Regions from separate parts of the Rhizobium sp. ERR 942 genome, predicted to be linked through region 1. Evidence: riboswitches for the same ligand, from Rfam matches in the RefSeq annotation. Region 1 holds a riboswitch; the other holds the start of a gene.

The links. Region 1 has a riboswitch for S-adenosylmethionine ahead of metA (homoserine O-succinyltransferase). Riboswitches for the same ligand answer to the same signal wherever they lie in the genome.
Region 2: it holds a riboswitch for S-adenosylmethionine, as region 1 does, so the genes downstream of both, FBZ97_RS24450 (O-succinylhomoserine sulfhydrylase) here and metA (homoserine O-succinyltransferase) in region 1, are expected to answer to the same signal.

Annotation. Positions count from the first base shown of each region.
Region 1 covers NZ_VIUA01000005.1:293,838-302,868, forward strand. The annotation lists gene FBZ97_RS21495 (hypothetical protein) at 1-438, opposite strand, end outside; gene FBZ97_RS21500 (VWA domain-containing protein) at 549-1,742, opposite strand; gene metA (homoserine O-succinyltransferase) at 1,746-2,672, opposite strand; SAM riboswitch at 2,720-2,797, opposite strand; gene FBZ97_RS21510 (MoxR family ATPase) at 3,071-3,913, opposite strand; gene FBZ97_RS21515 (ABC transporter ATP-binding protein/permease) at 4,077-5,927, shown strand; gene efp (elongation factor P) at 6,061-6,630, opposite strand; gene epmA (EF-P lysine aminoacylase EpmA) at 6,782-7,846, shown strand; gene FBZ97_RS21530 (lysine-2,3-aminomutase-like protein) at 7,843-8,895, shown strand.
Region 2 covers NZ_VIUA01000006.1:229,765-238,795, reverse strand. The annotation lists gene FBZ97_RS24490 (hypothetical protein) at 1-70, shown strand, start outside; gene FBZ97_RS24485 (tellurite resistance TerB family protein) at 249-662, shown strand; gene FBZ97_RS24480 (transporter substrate-binding domain-containing protein) at 687-1,496, opposite strand; gene FBZ97_RS24475 (acyltransferase) at 1,699-2,274, opposite strand; gene FBZ97_RS24470 (MFS transporter) at 2,387-3,613, opposite strand; gene FBZ97_RS24465 (LysR family transcriptional regulator) at 3,715-4,623, shown strand; tRNA gene FBZ97_RS24460 (tRNA-Gly) at 4,630-4,703, opposite strand; gene FBZ97_RS24455 (2'-deoxycytidine 5'-triphosphate deaminase) at 4,762-5,856, opposite strand; SAM riboswitch at 5,929-6,007, shown strand; gene FBZ97_RS24450 (O-succinylhomoserine sulfhydrylase) at 6,051-7,238, shown strand; partial or broken gene FBZ97_RS24445 (DNA helicase) at 7,351-8,031, opposite strand; gene apaG (Co2+/Mg2+ efflux protein ApaG) at 8,641-9,031, shown strand, end outside.

The sequences.
Region 1 (9,031 bases):
ATTTCGTCCTGATCCGTTCGGCTTATCGTGAAGAGAGCTGGCTGTCCGTCTGCTGAAAAGCGTTCTGATCATTTGGTTCGACCCATCCGCTTTTTCGGTCTTCATGATCACCATCAACCTGTCGCCGCGAACGGCGAGAAGGATGTAGAACGCCTTTTGACTGTATTTTTCCACGTAGGAGTTCCAACGTCCCATGCCTGCCGCGTAGTTGGAATTTCCGTAGCTGCTCGTCTCGGCGGTGGCGCTCCAGCCGTTGTTCGTGCTGATCCTCATGAATCTGCCTTGCCTGATTATTCCCACGCGGCATTTTTCACCGGCGCTCACGTTGGAGTCGATCTGTTCCCATTGTCCGGAGAAGTCCTCTTCCTCGGATCTTGCCTGCTGCGAGACGAGCAAAGTGATTGCGATGAAGAGAAGTAATTTTACAGCGTGGTGCACGCACATCTCCACCAGTTTCCGCAGCGATTTGGGACGGTATCTGCTGTGCTTCTTTATCTACAAATGGTTGTGGTAATTTGGTGGCGCTGCGGCATGCAAATGCTGATCAGTCAGCGCGACAAATCTCTTGTCGCTCTCTCCAGCCCGCCGAGCGTCAGGGGATACATGCGATCGGTCATCAGCCGGCGGATCATCGAGATCGAGGTCGTATGGCCCCAATAGCTTTCCGGCACGGGATTGATCCAGACGCATTTGCGGAAATGGCCGGTCATGCGGGCGAGCCAGGTCTCGCCGGCCTCCTTGTTCCAGTGCTCCACCGAGCCGCCTGGCTGAGTGATCTCATAGGGGCTCATGGATGCGTCGCCGACGAAGACGACGCGGTAGTCGGGACCGAAGGTGCGGATGAGGTCGGTCGTTGCCGTAATATCGACGCGCCGGCGGCGATTGTCCTTCCACACGCCTTCATAGAGGCAATTGTGGAAGTAAAAATACTCCATGTGGCGAAATTCCGCGCGGGCGGCGGAGAAGAGTTCCTCCACGACGCGGATATGGTCGTCCATCGATCCGCCGACATCGAAGAACATCAGCAGCTTCACCGCGTTGCGGCGTTCCGGCCGTGTCTGGACATCGAGATAGCCATGCTCCGCGGTGGAGCGGATCGTGCCGGAAAGATCAAGTTCCTCGGCCGCGCCCTCGCGCACCCAGCGGCGCAGGCGCTTTAGCGCCACCTTGATGTTGCGGGTGCCGAGCTCGACGCCGTCGTCGAGATTCCTGAAGTCGCGCCGATCCCAGACTTTTACCGCCCGGCGATGGCGCGAGGTTTCCTGGCCGATGCGCACGCCTTCCGGATTGTAGCCGTAGGCGCCGAAGGGCGAGGTGCCTGCCGTGCCAATCCATTTCGAGCCGCCCTGATGCCGGCCCTTCTGCTCGGCCAGCCGTTCGCGCAGCGTCTCCATCAGCTTGTCGAAGCCGCCGAGCGCCTCGATCTGCCGTCTTTCGTCTTCGGTCAGATGCCGCTCGGCAAGTTTGCGCAGCCATTCCTCGGGAATGGCGGTCGGCTCCATTGCTTCTCCGTCGGCATTGCCGCCGATCGCCTCGACGCCGCGAAAGTAATCGGCGAAGACCTGATCGAAGCGATCGATGAAGCGTTCGTCCTTAATTAGCGTCGCGCGGGCCAAATAGTAGAAGGCCTCCACGTCGTAATCGGCAATCCCTTCTTCCATTCCCTCAAGCAGCGAGAGGAATTCCCGGAGCGTCACCGGAACCTTCGCTTCCTTAAGTTTCAGGAAGAAGGGAATGAACAAGCCTCACGTCCTTTCCTGGCCGATCTCCTCCAGATCATACGGCGTGGTCTGGTAGATCTCGTTGATCCAGTTGCCGAAGAACAGATGCGCGTGGCTGCGCCACCGGTTTTGCGGAGGAATTTCCGGATCGTTATGCGGGAAGTAGTTGTGCGGCATCTTGATCGGCACGCCCGCATTCACATCCCGGAAATACTCGTCCGCCAGCGACGTGGAATCATACTCCACGTGATTGAACATGTAGAGCCGGTTGCAGGCTTGTTCGTGCACGAGACAGACGCCCATCTCGCTCGAGTCCATCAGGATTTCCAGGCCGGGCACTTTTTCGATGTCTGCGCGGCGCACTTCGGTCCAGCGGGACACCGGAATGGCGAAATCGTCGGAAAAGCCGTTGAGATAGACCGAAGAGGGCTTCAGGTTCTGGTGGCGATAGACGCCAAAAGCCTTCTCCGTCAGCGTATATTTCGGCACCTTGTGGAAATGGTAGATCGCCGCCATCGCCCCCCAGCAGACGTTCATCGTCGAATGGACGTTGGTGGTCGTCCAGTCCAAGATCTCCTGCATCTCGTTCCAGTAGGTGACGTCCTCATATTCCAGCAGCTCGATCGGTGCGCCGGTTATGATGAAGCCGTCGAACTTGCGGTGCTTCACTTCTTCCCACGTCTCGTAGAAAGCAAGCAGATGCTCCTGCGAGGTGTTCTTGGCCTTGTGGCCGCCAACGCGCACCAGCGAAAACTCCACCTGCAGCGGCGATGCGCCGACCAGGCGCGCCATCTGGATCTCGGTCTTGATCTTGTTCGGCATGAGGTTGAGAAGCCCGATCTGAAGGGGGCGGATATCCTGTCGGAACGCCACCGTTTCGGTCATCACCCGCACACCCTCATTCTGGAGGGTTTCAAACGCGGGGAGCGTATCGGGAATCTTGATGGGCATCGTTTCACTCGCCAAATACAAAAAAACCGGCCGCGATAAGAATCGCTACCGGTCCGCACGCGGCCCTTTAGCGACTTATTTAACGTGGCTGCAAGCCGGCCGGCCAAATCACCACGAGGGAAATTTCATAAACCCGACATCTCCGCGGGTCAATGGGGCAAACCCCAGCGGGCCGCCTCTCCCTTCGAGGCCCTGGCCTTTACGCTGACGCTTCAACGCCAGGGCACCTCAGGGTGAGGCGGAGAGGATTCGAGCCGAGATACAAGAGATCAGACCTCACCCTGAGGTGCGGAGGCTAAAAGCCGGAGCCTCGAAGGGCGAGGGCGGGTGATGATCTCGTTATCCCTTGGAGAAGGGTTCCGCAGTTTTATGCGCGGAAAGCGCGGCATCCGACTGAATCACTTCCCTTGCCCTCGCACCATGAAAGCCAGCCGCTCGAACAGATGCACGTCCTGCTCGTTCTTCAGAAGCGCGCCATGCAGTTTCGGCAACGCGTTCTTCGCATCGGCGCGTAGCGTTTCGGGATCGATATCGTCTGTAACAAGCAGGCGAATCCAGTCGAGCGCTTCGGAGGTCGAAGGCTTCTTCTTCAGGCCAGGCACGTCGCGGATTTCGAAGAATTGCGTCAGTGCCGCATGAACGAGCGCCTGCTTGATGCCGGGATAATGCACCTCGACGATGCGCTTCAGCGTCTCCATGTCGGGAAAGCGGATATAGTGGAAGAAACAGCGGCGCAGGAAGGCGTCCGGCAGTTCCTTCTCGTTGTTCGAGGTGATGATGACGATCGGGCGGATCGCGGCCCGGATGGTCTCCCCGGTCTCGTAGACATGGAATTCCATGCGGTCGAGTTCCTGCAGGAGATCGTTCGGGAATTCGATATCGGCCTTGTCGATCTCGTCGATCAGCAGCACGCACTTCTTCAGCGAGGTGAAGGCCTGCCAGAGCTTGCCCTGGCGGATATAGTTCCTGACATCATGAACTCTGACGTCGCTAAGCTGGCTGTCGCGCAGGCGTGAAACCGCATCATATTCGTAGAGACCCTGCTGGGCTTTCGTCGTCGATTTGACATTCCACTCGATCAGGTCGAGACCGAGCGCGGCCGCCACCTGGCGTGCAAGTTCGGTCTTGCCCGTACCAGGTTCGCCCTTTACGAGAAGCGGACGCTCCAACCTTATGGCGGCATTGACGGCGACCATCAGATCCTTGTCGGCGATATAGTCGGCGGTTCCCTGGAATTGCATCGGAAGGCTTTCTCAATCTTTCGAGCGCAAGCTAATTGCTGACCTTATTCGGTTCAAGACGCGAAACCGTGTATATAGGAATGTGATCCCACCGATCTATTGCAAGGGTGGACATGAGGGCGGGTCATGATTAACTGACGGGACGCGTCGCAGGGAAGTGCTGATGGCAGTTGAAAAGCAAGCCAAGCCGAATATCCAGGGAAATGAACAGGTCGGATACGATTTGAGCCTTTTCTTTCGGCTGAGGATGATGTTCTCCGCTTTCTGGAATTCGGCTGTTCGCATCAAGATCATTTCCCTGACCATCGCGCTTTTCGTGATCATTCTGGTCACGGCCTATGTCCAGGTGCTGCTCAACAACTGGAATGCGCCCTTCTACGATTCGCTGGCAAGGCGCGATATTTCCGCTTTCTTCCATCAGCTCGGCGTCTTCGGCATCATCGCCGGCTCGCTGCTGGTCCTCAATGTCGTTCAGGCCTGGCTCAACCAGATGACCGCGCTCTACATGCGTGAGGGGCTGGCGCGCGATCTGGTCGATCAATGGCTGCAGGCCAAGCGTGCGCTTCGTCTTGCCTCCTCCGGCCTGATCGGCGTCAATCCCGACCAGCGGTTGCATGAGGACGCCCGCAATCTTGCCGAAAGCTCGACGGGGCTTGCCATTGGACTGGTACAGGCGACGATCCTGCTTTTGAGCTTCATCGGCGTGCTCTGGGAGCTCTCCAGCGGCATGGTCTTTCACCTCCGGGGCATGAGCTTCTCCATTCCCGGCTACATGGTCTGGGCGGCAATCCTCTATGCCGGATCCGCCTCTTTCCTCAGCCAATTTGTTGGCCGGCGTCTGGTGAGATTGAATGCAGACCGCTATTCGAAGGAAGCCGAGCTGCGCTTCGCGCTCATGCATGCCAATGAGCATATGCCGGCAATCACCATCGCCGGAGGCGAGGAGAACGAGCGCCGGCGGATCAATCTCGACATATCGGCCGTGCTTGCTGTCATCCGTCAGCTTGCCATCGCCAATACCAATCTCACCTGGGTTTCGGCCGGCTATGGCTGGCTGGTGCTGATCATTCCCATCCTCGTTGCCGCGCCCGCCTATTTCTCCGGCGGCCTGACCTTCGGTCAGCTGATGGTGGCCGTCGGCGCCTTCAATCAGGTCAATTCCGCGCTGCGCTGGTATGTCGCCAATTTCGGCCCGATTGCCGAATGGCGTGCGACGCTGATGCGCGTGACCGATTTCCGCAAGGCACTGACGGAAATGGACGATAAAATGCCGATGCCGCACACCCTCGTCTTCGAAAAGGCGGCGCCGGGCACGATGGTCTGGACCGATCTGGAGATTTCGACGAAGACCAGCGACGAGGCGACGGAAAACGGCTTCCGGATCGCGGAGGGTACGGTCACGATCAATGCCGGCGAGCATGTGATGATCAACGGCGATCACGGCGTGAACCGCAGGCTGCTGTTCGAGGTGCTGGCGCATCAATGGTATAGCGGTTCCGGCACGGTCAGCCTGCCGCCGATGGACGACATGCTGTTCGTGCCGCACACGCCCTATGTGCCGACCGGCACCCTCAGGGAGGCAATCTGTTTTCCGGACGATCGGGACGCCTATGACGATGCCGCCGTCGATGCCGTCATCGACAAGGTAGGGCTTGGCCGTCTGAAGAGCCGTCTCGATACGCAGGCTCGCTGGGATCGATTGCTCGATACCGAAGAGCAGAAAGCCGTCGGTTTTGCCCACTTGCTGCTCGCAAAGCCGAAATGGGTCGTCTTCGATGATGCCTTGGAAGGGCTGGAGGCCGAGGTTCAGGCGAAGGCCTTTGCTCTGCTGGCCGAGCTGGAAGATGCAACCCTTATCTATATCGGCCGCTCCGACGCCTTCATGCACGCCATGTCGCCGCGCGTCCTGCATCTGCAGTCCCTGGCTCCGCATGAGCACAGCACCGATATGCAAACGCCTTCCGAAACTACCGGTGCGGCGCAGGTGGATGAGAAAAAGGCCAGTGCGCCATAACCAGGTCCACCGCAACCAGGGCGGTACGGCAAGTCTTGGCGCAGTCGCTGCCCCTCCGGCTTCAATTCTCCCAAAACGCAAAACGCCCCGTCACCAGGACGAGGCGTTCTTCATGCAAGCAGGTGGCCGAGGCTCAGTCCTTGGCGCGCTCGACGTAGGAATTGTCTTCCGTTGCGATGACGACGCGGGTGCCGGCGTTGATGTGCGGCGGAACCATGGTGCGCACGCCGTTCGAGAGCATGGCGGGCTTGTAGGACGAGGACGCCGTCTGGCCCTTGACGACCGGCTCGGTCTCGGTGATCTCGAGCGTAACGTGGCGCGGCAGTTCGAGTGCCAGCGGAACGCCTTCATGGATCGACAGGATGCATGTCATGCCTTCCTGAAGGTAGGCCTTCTGGTCGCCCATGGTTTCGGCATCGACGACGACCTGGTCGTAGGTGGCCGGGTTCATGAAGTGGAAGCCTTCACCGTCTTCATAGAGGTACTGGAAGTTCACGTCTTCGACGAAGGCGCGCTCGACCTGCTCGGTGGTGCGCCAACGCTCGGACACCTTCACGCCGTCGACGATGCGGCGCATGTCGACCTGCGTGACCGGCGTACCCTTGCCCGGATGAAAGTTCTGTGCGGTGAGAACGACGTAGAGCTTGCCGTCGACGTCGAGAACGTTGCCCTTGCGGACCGAAGAGGCGATGACCTTGACCATAAGACTTCCTTGTAACGCTGCCTTTTGCGTCGTAGAGGGACTGTCGAAATGCTCTCCGAGACGCAGCTTTTGTTTGCTTGGGGGCGCAACTACCCTAAATCAACGGAAATAGCCACCCCCAAGGCGGCCGGTGCCCTGAAGAAAGCTAGGAATGAAGCCAAAGACGAGCAAAGCGTCCCCCTGGTGGACCCGCAATGTCCATGCGGACCGGCGGCCGTTCCTGATCGGCCGCAATGCCATCCAGGCGGCGCTGCGGACTTTCTTCACGCGCAACGACTTCATCGAGGTGGATACGGCAACGCTGCAGGTGTCGCCCGGCAACGAGGCTCATCTGCATGCTTTCGAGACCGAGGCGCTGACCACCGACGGCAAGGCATCGCCACTTTATCTGCATACATCACCCGAATTTGCCTGCAAGAAGCTGCTTGCGGCAGGTGAAGAACGCATTGCCTGCTTTGCCCATGTCTATCGCAATCGCGAGCGTGGGCCGCTGCACCATCCGGAATTCACCATGCTGGAATGGTATCGGGCAGGAGAGAGCTACGAAATCCTGATGGTGGATTGTGCCGCGCTGCTGGCGCTGGCGGCCGAGACGGTCGGGGCGAAGAAACTCAGCTACCGCGGCGCGGAGATCGATCCATTTCTCCCGCCCGAGCGAATCAGCGTCGCGGCCGCCTTCGAACGATATGCCGGTATCGATCTCTTCGCCTCCATCGGTCTCGACGGATCGACGGATCGCGAGCGCCTGGCGGCGGATGTGCGCAAGGCGGGCATTCGCGTTGCCGACGACGATCTGTGGCAGGATCTTTTCAGCCGCGTATTGGTGGAGAAGATCGAGCCGAATCTGGGCTTCGGACGCGCCACCATTCTCGACGAATATCCCGTTTCTGAGGCGGCGCTTGCGCGGCCATCGGCCAGGGATCATCGCGTTGCCGAGCGTTTCGAGCTCTATGCCTGCGGCGTCGAGCTGGCCAATGCTTTCGGCGAACTCACCAATGCGGAAGAGCAGCGTCGTCGCTTCGAGATCGAAATGGCGGAAAAGCAGCGTGTCTATGGCGAGACCTATCCGTTGGACGAGGAGTTTCTGGAGGCGCTTGCCGCCATGCCCGAGGCGAGCGGCATCGCGCTAGGCTTTGACCGGCTCGTGATGCTGGCAACCGGCGCCTCACGGATCGAGCAGGTGCTGTGGGCACCGGTCGCGGAGTATGACGCATGAATGTGGTGCGCCCGATCCGGACCATCGGAGAGCTTGAGCGCGCCGGGCTGATCGATGCCGATCAGGCAGCGGCGCTGGAAGCGGTGGCGGAACGCTATGCCGTCGCCCTGACGCCCACCGTCACGCGTCTGATCGACCCCGCAAACCCCGCCGATCCTATTGCCCGGCAGTTCGTGCCGGATGCCGCCGAACTTACCGTCACTTCGGAGGAACGCGCCGATCCGATCGGCGATCACGCGCACAGCCCGGTCGAAGGCATCGTACACCGCTATCCGGATCGCGTCTTGCTGAAAGCCGTGCATGTCTGCCCGGTCTATTGCCGCTTCTGTTTCCGCCGCGAGATGGTCGGGCCGCAGGGACTTGGGACGCTGGATGGGGATGCGTTGGACGGCGCCTTTGCCTATATCCGCGACCATAAGGAGATCTGGGAGGTCATCCTGACCGGTGGCGATCCGCTCATTCTCTCGCCGCGCCGGCTGGAAGAGATTCTCGGGCAGCTTGCCGAGATCGACCATGTGAAGATCGTCCGCTTCCATACCCGCATCCCCGTCGTTGACCCGTCAAGGATCGATGCGGCGCTGATTGCGGCTTTGAAGGCGAGCGGTAAGACCATCTATGTGGCGCTGCATGCCAACCATCCACGCGAGCTGACGGAGGAGGCGCGCGCCGCCTGCGCCCGGCTGGTCGATGCCGGAATCGTGCTTATCAGCCAGTCGGTCCTTCTGAAGGGCGTCAACGACGATCCGGAGGTGCTGGCGGCGCTGATGAAGGCTTTCGTGGAGACGCGGGTGAAGCCCTATTACCTGCATCATCCGGACCTTGCGCCCGGAACCAGCCACTTCCGCCTTGGTATCGCCGAAGGGCAGGCAATCGTAGCAAGCCTGCGCGGCCGCATTTCCGGCCTTTGCCAGCCCACTTACATTCTCGATATCCCCGGTGGCTATGGCAAGGCCGATATCGGCCAGAGCTCCGTCCGTGAGCTGGGTGAAGGTTGCTACTCGATTTCAGACTATCGCGGTGGCGAGCATATTTATCCGCCGCAAAGCTAAAGTGCGTACTTATGATCTTATTGCACTGACGCTCTGATTGTGATTGTTATTTTCGAATAAAACGTAGTGGCGAATTTTGGTGCGTTAACCTTTTTTGATGCCTAGCTCTTCCAAAAATCGACATGGCATAATATTA
Region 2 (9,031 bases), on a different contig from region 1:
TCCGCGCAAGAATGGAAAATCGACGCTCGGGCCGGCCTTGCCCAAGGAAGACCCGCTCAATCCGATCTGACGCCTTGCTTCCGCCGCCACAGCGCCGCGCCTCATATATCGCGCGCAAAGGCCGCTACGGCACTTCCAATCCGCCACATAATTCCTTAAATCGATTCCGATTCAAGGAATTATGCAGTAACTTTTGCCATGGGACGCGCGACTTTTCAGCTTGCCAAATTCAAAGGACTTCGCCTGTCATGAACAAGCCGCTTTCTGCTCACGAGGCCCTGATCTACGTCATGGTATTGGCCTCGGCCGTTGACCGCACGATGAACGACCGGGAGCTCAGCCGCATCGGGGAGCTCATTCACGCCCTGCCGGTCTTCAAGGGGTTCGACGACGAGAAACTGATTTCCGTCTCTCGCGACTGCGCCAAGCTTCTTTCGAACAATGAGGGATTGGATATCGTGCTCGAAACCGTGCGCGATACGCTTCCCGCCCGTCTTTATGATACAGCCTACGCCCTTGCCGTCGAAGTCGCTTCGGCCGACCTGTCGGTCAAGGCCGAGGAATTGCGCCTGCTCAGCCTGCTCCGCGACCGTCTCGGCCTCGACAAACTGACTTGTGCTGCCATCGAACGTAGCGCAATCGCCCGCTATCGCAAGGCCTAGAGGCTTTTCCTGAAATCGCGCTAATCAGTAAAGCCCATAGGGAAAATAGCGCAGATAAATTTCCTGCAGCCTGCCATCACGAGACAGGGTGGCAAGCGCGTGGTTGATCGCGGCCGTCAGATCGGCATCCTGCTGACGCAGCATGATGGTCATGCCTTCGCCGAGAAATTGCTGTGACAGGTAGGGACCGTCAAAAAGAGCGCAGCATTTTTCCGCCGCCGGCGATGAGACCCAGAAGGAAAGCTGCAGGCCATCGGCAAATGCCGCATCGACCTTGCCGTCCTTGACGGCGGCCAGAAGCCCATCCTTGTCATCAAACGGTACCGGCTTGATCGCCGGGAAGAAGGCCGTCAGCATCGCTTCATGCACTGTGCCCTTGACGACGCCGACCGGATGTCCGGAGAGCGAGGCGGCTGTCGTGCCGCCGATCGATGCCTTGAGGTTGCGCACGAAACGGGCCGGCAACATCAGGAACGGCCGTGAAAAGGCGAAGGTCTTGCGCAGTTCGGGTGTGACCGCAACGCCGGCGATGACGGCATCGCCTTGCGAAGCGGCAAGTGCGCCCTGCAATTCGCCAAAGGGCAAGGCCTGGATCTGGCATTTGTCCGCTATTGCCAGCTCGTCGCAGATCTTGCGCGCCAGCTCGACATGGAAGCCGGTGAGCTTGCCGTTCTGATCGAGGAAATTGAAGGGCGGAAAGTCGATCGACGTCAGGAAGCGCAGTCTGACCAGCGAAGACAGATCCGGCTTCGGCAGGCGCTCACGCGCATCGAACAGGATCGGCAGGCTCTGCGGCTTCGTCTCCTGAGCGGCAAGCGGCAGGGTGCAGGACATGGCGATCAAGGCCGTAAGCGCAAGATGCCGGGCGGCCGACATGATCGAGGAAAGGCAAACACGCATGGTCTGGATCCGGCCTCCGGTCGTGGATGCACATTTCTGGTTTCACGAATCCGATGTAGCAGAGTCATGCCGCAGGGGGAATATCGCGGCCTACTGATGGTCGAAGCGGCTCCGGGATGAGCGGCGTTCGAGCCTTTTACTTTTTCGGCAGAACGAGCCGTTCAATCTTTGCCGATCGGGTGCCGCCCGCCTCCCCGCGCCGCTTCAACAGCCTTGCCGGGGTACCGACATAGATGCCGTAAGGCTCGGTCCTACCCTTGACGACGGCATTCGCACCGATGACGCATCCTTTGGAAATATGGGAGCCACCGAGGATCTTGGCGCCCGCTCCGATCCAGACATCGTCTTCGATGACGATCGGCTTCTTCGTCACGCCCTGAAGACGAATTGAGCGGGAAATATCATCGAAATTGTGATCGAAAGAAACGATCATCGCATGCGCAGCGATGCGTACATCATTGCCTATGACGATCCCGCCGCGGCCCAGCAGAATGCTGTAATCGTTGAAGGAGACGTGATTACCGATCTCGATGCTGCCTTCCTGTGCATCGATGACGACTCCCTTGCGGAAATGCACTCTTTCCCCGATGCGAACGTCGCCGCTCCGCCAGATGATCCTGGTGCCGAGAGGTACTTTCGTGCTGCGGGCAATCTTCAGCGCACCGCTTCGAAAGAGCGCCCTCAGCCTGTAAAACCAAGCTATTCCACGCATTCCGACGCTCCTGACAAGGGGCGCCTATTTTTGCATGCTTGTCTGGCGGCCACCTGAATGCGTCACAGATGGCGATGCGGCAGCGCAGCCACAAGTGCTGTCCTTGCATTGCTCAGGTGCGCGCAGCAAGACCCGTGATCAATGCAATCACGCCAAAGCCCGCCGCCCCTGCGCATACAGCAGCCCAGCCGCCGAAATCCCATGCCGTGCCGGCGAGCGCCGATCCGAGAGCCCCGCCGAGGAAGAAGATGCCGACGAACAGACCATTGATCCGCCCGCGCGCCTCCGGCTTCAAGAGATTGACGGCACGGCGACCCAAGGTCTGATCGCCGGTGACGCCGACATCGAGCAAGACGGCGCTCATGCCCAGAAGGATCAACAGGGCCACGGAGCTGCCCGAGCGTATTCCACCCACCCAGGCGGCCAGCACCATCGCGGCAAGCACGATCACATGCGAGGCCAATGTCGCCGTCCGCGTCCATCCCCTGTCGCCCATACGGCCGAAGACGGAGGTCGCCGCGGCACCACCGGCACCCACAAGGGCAAACAGTGCGATGCCGGATTGGCCGAGCGAGAACGGCGGCTGCGCCAGACGCAGTGCAACGGAAGTCCAGAACAGGCTGAAGCTCGCCATCATCAAGGCTGCCGTGAAGGCGCGCAGCCGCAGCACCGGTTCCTCCTGCAAAAGCTTGAAGAGCGAACCGATCAAGGCCCCGTAGCTCGCGCTGATCAGAGGGCGCCGCTCGGGCAGGCGTAGGGCGAGCACAGCGGCGAGGAGCGCAAGCGTTGCGGCGCTCAACGCATAGAAACTTCTCCAGCCCCAGAAATCGGCAATCAGGCTCGCCAGCGGTCGCGAGACAAGAATGCCGACCATGACGCCGCTCATGACATTGCCGATCACCCGGCCGCGATGTTCGGGCGGCGCCATCGCTGCCGCGATCGGCACGAGGATCTGGATGGCGGAGCAGGCCGCTCCCAGAAGGAAGAGGAAGATCAACAGGCTCCAGCCGGTCGGCGCGAAGGCGGCGGCAACGGCCATGACCAGAGCCGAAAGGAGCATGCGCAGCACCAGCTGCCGGTTCTCCATAAGGTCCGCCAGCGGCACCAGAAAGAACAGGCCGGCGGCATAGCCAAGCAGCGAGGCCATGGCCACCAGGCCGGCACCGCTTTCGGAAAAGCCGAGCGATGGGCCGATGATGCCGACCAGCGTCTGAGGTGCGAAGAGATTGATGATAATGACGCCGGTCGCAATGGCAAACAACAAGGTCGAGGGAGCGGCTGTTGCTGCGGAAACCGCTTCCTCCGGCTCGCGCGTGATGCATTCCGGGACTTGCGACATGATCTCTCCAATAATTTCTGATAATAAAGATAGCAATCATTATCGCTTTATTGCATAATGCGGCAATTGAAATGAACTAATAATGATTATGCGAGCCAAGCATGAACATTCATGACCTGGAAGCCTTCGTCGCAGTGGTGGAAACAGGTTCGATCGTTGCCGCCTCCGCGCGCATCAATCTGACCCAGCCAGGCATCACCCGCCGCATACAGAACCTGGAAGACAGCCTCGGCATTGCGCTGCTCGACCGGCAGTCGAAGCCCTTGCGGCCAACGGCGGCAGGACGCGAGGCCTATGAGCATGGGCGCCGCGTGCTTCGCTCGCTCGACGATCTGAAGGCAGGCGTTTCGCCCGGCGGCACAATCGGCGGCGAATTCCGTCTCGGGATCATGCCTTATCTCTCCGAAGCGGCCTTATCGGCCCCGCTCGACGAGTTACGCGGCCAGTTTCCGCAATTGACGCTGCGCGTCGTCACCGGCTGGTCGCCGCAACTGATCGAACAAGTCGCTCACAGTCAGCTCGATGCGGCAACCGTCTGCCTGGCGGAAGGGCTGCAGCCGCCGGATAATGTCGTCGGCGAGATGCTCGGAGTCCATGCCGTCATTCTCGTCGCGGCACCGTCGCTGGGCGTCCCCAAGGAACCGAGATTGGAAGATCTCTCCCGCTTCCCCTGGATCATGAACCAGAGCGGCTGCGGCTTTCGCGCCTTCATTCAGCATCGCTTCGAAGCCGAACGCCTGCCCTTCGACGTAGGCGTCGAGGCCATGAGCGCCGATCTCAGAATGTCGCTGGTCGCGCGCGGTCTCGGCATCGGCGTCTTGACGCCGGCCGCACTAGCGGACAGCCGCTGGCGCGATTTGGTCGAAATCGTCGAAGCCCCGGATTTCAGCCCGAAGGTCGTCAACTGGCTGGTGCATCGCCCGCCGGCGGGGCGGCTTGCCCGTCCGATCGCAATTTTTGGGGAAGCGCTGAAGGAAACGCTGAAAACGAAGAGACCGCTTCTGGCGTGAAAAGTATGGAGCGGGTGAAGGGAATCGAACCCTCGTATTCAGCTTGGGAAGCTGCTGCTCTACCATTGAGCTACACCCGCCTGACATCGTGAGATGTCCAACAGTTACCGGCCTCTGTCAAGGCCGGTCGGCAATCGATCAAAGCCGGAAGTGCTTGGAGAGCTTCAGACCCTGTGCCTGGTAGTTCGAGCCGAGGCCAGAGCCGTAGAGGCTGCTTGGCTGTTCCAGCATGTGTTCATAGATCAGGCGACCGACGATCTGGCCATCCTCGAGGATGAAGGGCACTTCGTGGCTGCGCACTTCAAGCACGGCGCGGCTGCCGCGGCCGCCGGCCGGGGCATGGCCGAAGCCGGGATCGAAGAAGCCGGCATAGTGGACGCGGAATTCGCCGACCAGCGGATCGAACGGCGTCATCTCGGCGGCGAAATGCGGCGGCACATGCACAGCCTCGCGCGAGACGAGGATGTAGAATTCATCGGGATCGAGGATCAGCTCGGTGCGGCCGCGGCTATAGAGCGGTTCCCAAAAATCGAAAATATCGTGCTGGGCCTTTTTGTCGACGTCGACGACGGCGGTATGGTGCTTGCCGCGATAGCCGATCAGGCCTTCCTTGTCGCCGGCAAGATCGATCGAGAGCGCGATGCCGCCGCCGGTGATATTCGGCTTCTTGCTGGCGACCAGCGTCTCGCTCTCGTGTAGCGCCAGCAGTTCCGGCTCGGTGAGCAGGGCCTGGCCGACGCGGAAGCGGATCTGCGACAGGCGCGAACCGCGGCGAACGACGATCGGGAAGGTGCGCGGGCTGATTTCGAGATAGAGCGGGCCGGAATAGCCGGCCGGGATCTTGTCGAACTCCTGCGCCCGGTCGGTGATGACGCGGGTGAAGATGTCGAGACGGCCGGTCGAGCTCTTCGGATTGGCGGAGGCCGACATATCCTCGGGTAGATCCAGCCGCTCCATCAGCGGCACAATATAGACGCAGCCCGTTTCCAGCACCGCGCCTTCAGAGAGATCGACCACATGCAGTTTCAGCCGGTCGAGCTTGTCGGCGACGAGATGTGATGGACCGGGCATGAAGCTGGCGCGGACGCGGAAGGCATGCGAGCCGAGCCGCAGGTCAAGGCTTGCCGGCTGGATCTGATCGACATCCAGTTCTCTCTCGCTCGTCAGCCGCCCCGTTTCAAACAGCGCTGCGATGGCGCGATCGGCCAAAATTCCAGTATTGCGAGCCATCATGCTTCTCTCATAATTTGTCGCAGACAAAACCAAACTCGGGGAATTGACGCAAGCCGTCAACGGCAGTATTGCAACTTATCCCGTGGTGATTTGGCCGGTCGGCTTGCAGCCACGTTAAACAAATGGCTAAAAAGACCGGGGTTGAACCGGTCTGCTTTCGCGACCGGTTTTTTTGTTTTGAAAGTGGTGATGGCATGAGCAAGACTTGGCGCCCCGCAACCCAGCTCGTACACAACGGAACGCTCCGTTCGCAATTCGGCGAGACCTCCGAAGCAATCTATCTGACCCAGGGCTTCGTCTATGAGACCTCGGAAGCGGCGGAAGCCCGCTTCAAGGGCGAGACGGACGGCTTTATCTACGCCCGTTACGGCAGCCCCACCAACGACATGTTCGAAAAGCGCATGTGCGCGCTGGAAGGTGCTGAAGACGCTCGCGCCACCGCGTCCGGCATGGCCGCCGTCTCCGCTGCCATCCTCTGCCAGCTGAAGGCCGGTGATCATATCGTCGCTGCCCGAGCCCTCTTCGGCTCCTGCCGCTGGGTGGTCGAGACGCTGGCGCCGAAATACGGCATCGAATGCACGCTGGTCGACGGCCGCTTTACCGAGAACTGGGAAAAGGCCATCCGCCCGAACACCAAGGTGTTCTTCCTCGAAAGCCCGACCAACCCGACGCTGGAAGTGGTCGATATTGCCGCCGTCGCCAAGCTCGCCAACCAGATCGGCGCGAAGGTCGTGGTCGACAACGTCTTCGCGACGCCGCTCTTCCAAAAGCCGCTAGAACTTGGCGCCCATATCGTCGTCTATTCCGCCACCAAGCATATCGACGGCCAGGGCCGTTCTCTCGGCGGCGTCATCCTCTCCGACAAGCAGTGGATCGACGAGAACCTGCAGGACTATTTCCGCCATACCGGCCCGGCCATGTCTCCCTTTACCGCCTGGACGCTGCTGAAAGGCATTGAGACGCTGCCGCTGCGCGTTGCGCAGCAGACGGCGAACGCCTCCAAGGTTGCCGATTTCCTCGCCGAGCAGACGAACAAGGTCGCCCGCGTGATCTATCCAGGCCGCAAGGACCATCCGCAGGCCGATATCATCGCCAAGCAGATGAGCGGCGGCTCTACGCTGGTCGCCTTCGAGCTCAAGGGCGGGAAGGAAGCGGCCTTCAAGCTGCAGAATGCGCTGGAGATCGTCAAGATTTCCAACAATCTCGGCGACTCGAAGAGCCTGATCACCCATCCTGCCACCACGACGCACAAGAACCTCACCGACGAAGCCCGCGCCGAGCTCGGCATTTCGCCGGGCACCGTGCGCTTCTCCGCCGGCATCGAGGACAGCGCGGATCTGGTCGAGGACTTCGCCCGCGCGCTCGAGCAGGTTTCCGCCTGATATCAATCGAGCCGCCCGGATTTTTCCGGGCGGCTCGACCTGCCCTCATCGGGCAATCTCGCGAGAGATAGGGTAGCTCGTCAGCTAGCGGCCTTGAATTCAACCAGACGTTGTTCAGAAAGACCATTTTATCGAACAGCTTGAGATCCAGCGGATTCGGCAGGCGAACATCCGAGAGATCGGGCACTGGTTTCAGCGCCGGATCATAGGAACGGTCGATCTGCGAGACAAAGACGACGATCACGCCTCTGGCGCGCGCAAACGCCTTCAGCGCCCGGACCTGGATCATCAGCTCCGGTTTTTCCCGCTTCTGATCGAGCAGTTGCAGAAAATCGACGACCGCCAACGTGCCACGCGGCGCACCGGCCAGCCTCTCGACGATATAATCGGCGCTGATGGCATCTGAATTGTCGAATTCGAACAGATCGGCAAATTCCGCATAATCGGCACCGATCACCGGAAAACGGTCCAGGACGACCTTTTCCGTGTCCTCCAGCGTGAAGAAAACACCGCGATTGCCAGCCTTCATGGCTTCGACGGCGAGCCGCAAGCTCATTAGGGTCTTGCCATGACCGCGCCGCGCGCCGATCAGCACCAGATCGCCCGGGCTCAGACGCGAATATAGCTCACCGATGGGCACAGCTGAGCTCGTTTTGCTTACGAGCAAGCTCCAGCCCGCAAAGCCTTCGCCAGCCGCGACGCGATCCAGCGCGGCGTGCAAGGGGATTTTCTGCTGGCGAGACAGGAGCCTAGCCTTGCGCTTTAAATGATAAACAGGGGCAGAAAGCCTCATCTAAACCTCCTATTGCGAGCAATGACCGCAACCCCTCCTTATGCCAGGCGCTCAAACAGTCGGTTTTGATATCGACGGCCCCGCATGAAATATACTTTCCCGAATGGAGGGGGGAGGCACGGGCCATGCCAGAATCAGATGATAGCCGAAATGCCTTCCGATGAAAATTGCGGTCACACCCCCCAGGGAACATAAGATGAAATGAGGAATTATATGAGCTGGAGATTTTGATCGGCGGGCTGCAGATATGACGGGCAACCTACAAGTGCACCTTTGGCTGCGGCAAGCGTTTCTTCTCACCAAAAGTGGAGAGAGGCTTCATGTCAGAGAATACCAAATGACAGACGATTTGAGATACTTCTTTCGACGTCTCGTTAACCTTTGTTATTAGCTGTAATAGCTAAATGCTGGGAAGGCTCTACCCGTTCACGCAAGTTTTCATCACGCCGTTCCTTGACGGAGCGGGCTGGTTATAGGATACCGCTAGATATCCCGCTCTTGGCGGGGGTGGTGGAATGCGGATAATATGCCGCGAATGTGGAAATGCTGAAGCGGCAGTGAGGCTTGGAGAAGCGCTCGGCGCTTCAGGGCAGTGGCAAGGTATCAGGCATGTATCGCGCCCTAACACGCGACATCGAGGTTGTCGTCGAACCTTTTTATCTGGAGGAGCAATCCGATCCGGACGACGATCGCTATGTCTGGGGATACCGCATCGTCATATCCAACCATTCGAAGAAGGCCGTGAAGCTGGTGACGCGCTACTGGCACATTACCGACATGAACGGCATGGTGGATGAGGTGACGGGGCCGGGCGTCGTCGGCGAGCAGCCGCATCTGAAACCCGGCGATACCTATGAATATTCATCGGGCTGCCCGCTGGATACGCCGTCAGGCATGATGTTCGGCCATTACCAGATGGAAACGGACGACGGGGAGCAATTCCATGTCAAGATCCCCGCCTTTTCTCTGGACACGCCCAACCTGTTGCGCACGCTGAACT